Regions from separate parts of the Enterobacter sp. SM3 genome, predicted to be linked through region 1. Evidence: predicted binding sites of a transcription regulator. Region 1 holds the regulator's gene; the other holds the start of a gene.

Region 1 (2,462 bases):
AGGCCAGCAGCTTGTTGAACAGATCCTGACGCGCCGGGAGACGCGGCCCTACGGCAGCCAGGCGCTGGCGGGCGAAGTGCATACGCGCCACGCGCGCCAGTTTCTGCGCGATGATCTTGTCGGTGCCGTGCTCGTCCGCCATTCGACGCAGCGAAACGGAAGGGGAGAAACGCACAAAGCTGTCGCGTCCCAGCCAGGAGACCGCGAAGAACTTCTGGATGCCGTTAAGCATGCGCAGCGGCGGGTTCTCTTCACCTTTTTCACGGCCCGGGCGACGACCAAACATCACCGATACCGGCACCATCTGCACATCCAGATCGGGGTTGCTGCGGTGCAGGTCGAGATAGTCATGGAACAGCTTGATGGACTCTTCTTTTGGCGTGTAGTAGGTAAACACGCGCGGTCCACCGTGAATGAACACGTAGCGCGGCAGTAAAGTGCCGTCAACTTCTAGCGGTTCAAGCGGGTCAGGTAAGTCATGCGCCAGACACTGGGCGCGAAGCGTTAGTAAGTCTGCCTTCGAGTTATAAGGCAAAACGTACATAATAGGACGCGACGTATCGAGCCCCAATTCCAGCGCGGGTTCCGCTGGGATAGACTTGCTTTTTACCAGGATGCTTAATGGTAAATTAAGTAATTTGTAGTAAATTCGTGGCCAGCCGGACATAAACGATGTAAAGCCTCTGGTTAATAATGCAATTGCGGCGCAAGGATAACAGAAAGCGCGCAAAATTTCTGTTGTTACCCGTCATACTTCAGGCTGTAGCGAAACGCGCTACAGTTCCTGTTACTGACGCTTTTTTTCATAAAAGGTTCTTTTAATGGCCAATAATACCACTGGGTTAACGCGTATCATCAAAGCCGCCGGCTATTCATGGAAAGGGTTCCGTGCCGCGTGGATCAACGAAGCCGCCTTTCGCCAGGAGGGCGTCGCCGCTATCATCGCGGTGATCATCGCCTGTTTCCTTGATGTTGATGCTATTACCCGCGTACTTCTTATCGGTTCCGTGCTTCTGGTGATGATAGTGGAAATTCTTAATAGCGCTATTGAAGCTGTTGTTGATCGCATTGGTTCAGATTTCCACGAGCTTTCTGGCCGCGCAAAAGACATGGGCTCTGCTGCCGTGTTGCTGGCGATTATCACTGCCGTAATCACCTGGGTCACGCTGCTTTGGTCACATTTCCGATGAGCCTCGAGGAATAATTAAGTCCCTGGTTTTTTGTGCAGTTTTTGGTTCCAAAATCGCCTTTGACTGTATATACTCACAGCATAACTGTATATACACCCAGGGGGCGGAATGAAAGCGTTAACGACCAGGCAGCAAGAGGTGTTTGATCTCATCCGGGATCATATCGGCCAGACGGGTATGCCACCCACGCGTGCGGAAATCGCGCAGCGTCTGGGCTTCCGTTCTCCGAATGCTGCCGAAGAACACCTCAAAGCGCTGGCGCGTAAGGGCGTGATTGAGATTGTTTCAGGCGCGTCACGTGGTATCCGCCTACTGGTGGAAGAAGAGACGGGCATTCCGCTGGTGGGGCGTGTTGCTGCCGGTGAGCCTTTACTGGCACAGCAGCATATTGAAGGCCACTACCAGGTCGATCCGGCCATGTTCAAACCGAGCGCTGATTTCCTGCTGCGCGTCAGCGGTATGTCGATGAAAGACATCGGCATTCTTGACGGCGATCTGCTTGCGGTGCACAAAACGCAGGATGTGCGTAACGGCCAGGTGGTTGTCGCACGCATTGATGATGAAGTCACCGTCAAGCGTTTGAAAAAACAGGGGAACACCGTTCAGCTACTGCCTGAAAACAATGAGTTCTCCCCGATTGTGGTCGATCTCCGCGAACACAACTTCTCTATCGAAGGACTGGCGGTTGGGGTCATTCGCAACGGCGAATGGCTGTAACCTCTTCCTGACAGGCTATGGCGCCGCTGTAGCCTGCTTCATTCTCCACTCCCGGTATTTTTCATGTCACTGCTGACGGCATCCGATAAGGCATTGTGGCGTCTTGCTCTGCCGATGATTTTCTCCAATATTACCGTTCCCTTGCTCGGTCTGGTCGATACTGCCGTTATTGGTCACCTTGATTCGCCTGTTTATCTTGGCGGCGTGGCGATTGGCGCGACGGCAACCAGCTTCCTGTTTATGCTGCTGCTCTTTTTGCGTATGAGCACCACCGGGCTTACGGCACAGGCTTATGGCGCAAAAGATCCGCTGCGTCTGGCGCGCGCGCTGGTGCAGCCGCTGATCCTTGCGCTTGGCGCGGGGGCGTTAATCGTTTTATTACGTACGCCTCTGATCGACCTTGCACTCCATGTTGTTGGCGGCAGCGAGGCGGTACTGGCGCAGGCGCGACGTTTCCTTGAAATCCGCTGGCTCAGCGCGCCCGCGTCGCTGGCTAACCTGGTTCTGCTGGGGTGGCTACTGGGCGTTCAGTACGCCCGTGCGCCGGTCATTTTG
Region 2 (2,462 bases), 620 kb from region 1:
GGTGGCCTGTTCGACCAATTCCGGATTAATCTCGCGTTTAACCTCTACCCCCAGGCTGCGGAATGATTCGGCCTGTGCCAGCAGATTGCCGCGTCCGGAGGCGAGTTTTTTCATCGCCTGACGGTAGTTATCCTGCGCACGATCGAGGCTCTGCCCGACTGAGGACATGTCGTCCACGAAAAGGCGCATTTTGTCGTAAAGCTTGCTGGCGCGATCGGCAATCTGCTGCGCGTTGCGGCTCTGGTGCTCATAGCGCCACAGGTTCGCAATGGTGCGTAACGCCACCAGCAGCGTGGTGGGGCTGACCAGCATAATGTTATTTTTGAGCGCTTCGGTGATAAGCTCAGGCTGTCTGTCGAGTGCCAGCAGAAACGCGGGTTCTACCGGGATAAACATCAGGACATAGTCCAGCGAGCGGAGACCCGGCAGCTGCTGGTAGTCCTTTCTGCCGAGCAGGCGAATGTGGTTACGCACGGAGGCAATGTGCTCCTGCAGCGCCGATTCGCGGGTGTAGTCATCTTCGGCGTTGAAGTAGCGCTCATAGGCCACCAGCGTCATTTTGGCGTCAATCACCACATCTTTACCCTGCGGCAGCCGCACAATCACATCCGGCTGCATACGAGAGCGGGCGTCGTTTTCGATACTTACCTGCGTTTCGTATTCATATCCTTCCCGCAGTCCAGAGGCTTCCAGTACGCGGGTCAGCACCACTTCTCCCCAGTTGCCCTGGGTTTTGTTATCCCCTTTCAGCGCGCGGGTCAGGTTGACCGCTTCCTGCGCCATCTGGGCATTCAACTGCTGGAGATTGCGAATCTCATGCGCCAGCGTGTGACGCTCGCGCGCCTCCTGCCCAAAGCTGTCCTGCACCTGACGACGAAAACCGTCAAGCTGTTCGCGCAGGGGCGTCAGCAGGCTGTTCAGGCTCTGGCGGTTCTGTTCATCAACGCGGCGGTTGCTGTGCTCGAAAATACGGTTGGCGAGGTTCTCAAACTGTTCGCTGAGGCGCTGCTCGCTGTTGATCATCTGGCGGATTTTGTCTTCCGCGTGCAGCTGGGTGGATTCAAGGCGGGTGGTCACTTCGCGGAGATCGGCCTCCAGCGAGGTGTTGATATCTCGCAGGTTGCGCAGCTCGTTGTTGAGCAGCTCGCACTCCTCTCGCCAGTGGTCACTCAGCGCAAGCTGCTGCTTTGCCGCACTTAATTGAGCGACTATCTCTTCGCGCTCTGCCAGCTGGTCGGCCTTCTGCTGTGCATGCTGATAGCTGGAAATGAGCCAGCCTATCGCCACGCCCGCCAGCGCAATCACCGCATAAATCAGGACTGAGATATCCACAATGCCCCCTGCATCAACGTATTACCCGCACAAAATAAGATTGTGCTGTATAAACGTCCAGTTTGAAAGGGTTTTCCTGCGAGGCGCTACGCAAAAAATAAAGGCCGAACGTGTCGGCCTTTGATTTCGAAAGGAGAGGACTAGATCAGGCGACGCGCGGCTTCAACCACGATTTTCACCGCATGACTTTCGGTCTGCTTCATGGTTTCGGCGTTCGGGATCTCCTGCTGGGTACGGTTGACGATAACGCCCGCCACCATACCGGCACGCAGACCCTGGCTTGCGCACATGGTCAGCAGCGTTGCGGATTCCATTTCGTAGTTCATCACGCCCATGGACTGCCACTCCTCCATTGAGCCTTTGAAACGGCTTACCACGCGGCCTGAGAAGGTGTCGTAACGCTCCTGGCCCGGGTAGAAGGTGTCGGAAGAGGCGGTGACGCCCACGTGGGTAGTTGCGCCTACGGACTTCGCGGCTTCAACCAGCGCGGTGGTGCATTCGAAATCAGCCACTGCCGGGAATTCCATCGGTGCAAAGTGCAGGCTTGCACCGTCCAGACGGACGGACGCAGTGGTGACCAGCACGTCGCCGACGTTGATGTGCGGCTGGATAGCGCCGGTGGTACCGATACGCAGGAAAGTACGAATGCCCAGCTGTGCCAGCTCTTCAACAGCAATAGAGGTAGACGGACCACCGATACCGGTAGAGCACACGATCACCGCTTTGCCATCCAGCTCTGCGCGCCAGGTGGTGAACTCACGATGGGCAGCTAGCTTGACCGGCTTATCCATCAGCGCGGCGATCTTTTCCACACGCTCAGGATCGCCGGGGACGATAGCGAGCGTAGCCCCTTGTAAATCGTTTTTAGTGAGGCCGAGATGAAAAACATCAGACTTAGACATAGGTGACTCCTCTGTGGGTCGGTTAGTCAGAAGAAGTAAAACGGTACTTTACAGAAGCAGTAAGCATATTTTCGTGACGCACCTCACCATGAATGAAAATGATTACATTGAATTTCCATAAAAAGGTGATTTACATCACATTAACAAGTTATATCGCCAGGTGCTGCACAAAAGATAGACCGTTTAAGGCACTGTGAGTTGTTAACCTGGTGTCTATATTTACCTTTG

What was found. The regulator LexA, encoded in region 1, represses DNA repair genes until DNA is damaged. The targets are predictions, from matches to a motif close to TNCTGTATGTACATACAGNA.
Region 2: a site for LexA is predicted at 1,376-1,395, ahead of rmuC (DNA recombination protein RmuC). Genes of this name have one in related genera too.

Annotation. Positions count from the first base shown of each region.
Region 1 is NZ_CP099971.1:358,897-361,358, forward strand. Features, by position in the region: gene plsB (glycerol-3-phosphate 1-O-acyltransferase PlsB) at 1-667, opposite strand, end outside; gene GVO84_RS01555 (diacylglycerol kinase) at 822-1,190, shown strand; gene lexA (transcriptional repressor LexA) at 1,299-1,907, shown strand; gene dinF (MATE family efflux transporter DinF) at 1,971-2,462, shown strand, end outside.
Region 2 is NZ_CP099971.1:4,611,273-4,613,734, forward strand. Features, by position in the region: gene rmuC (DNA recombination protein RmuC) at 1-1,332, opposite strand, end outside; gene udp (uridine phosphorylase) at 1,473-2,234, opposite strand.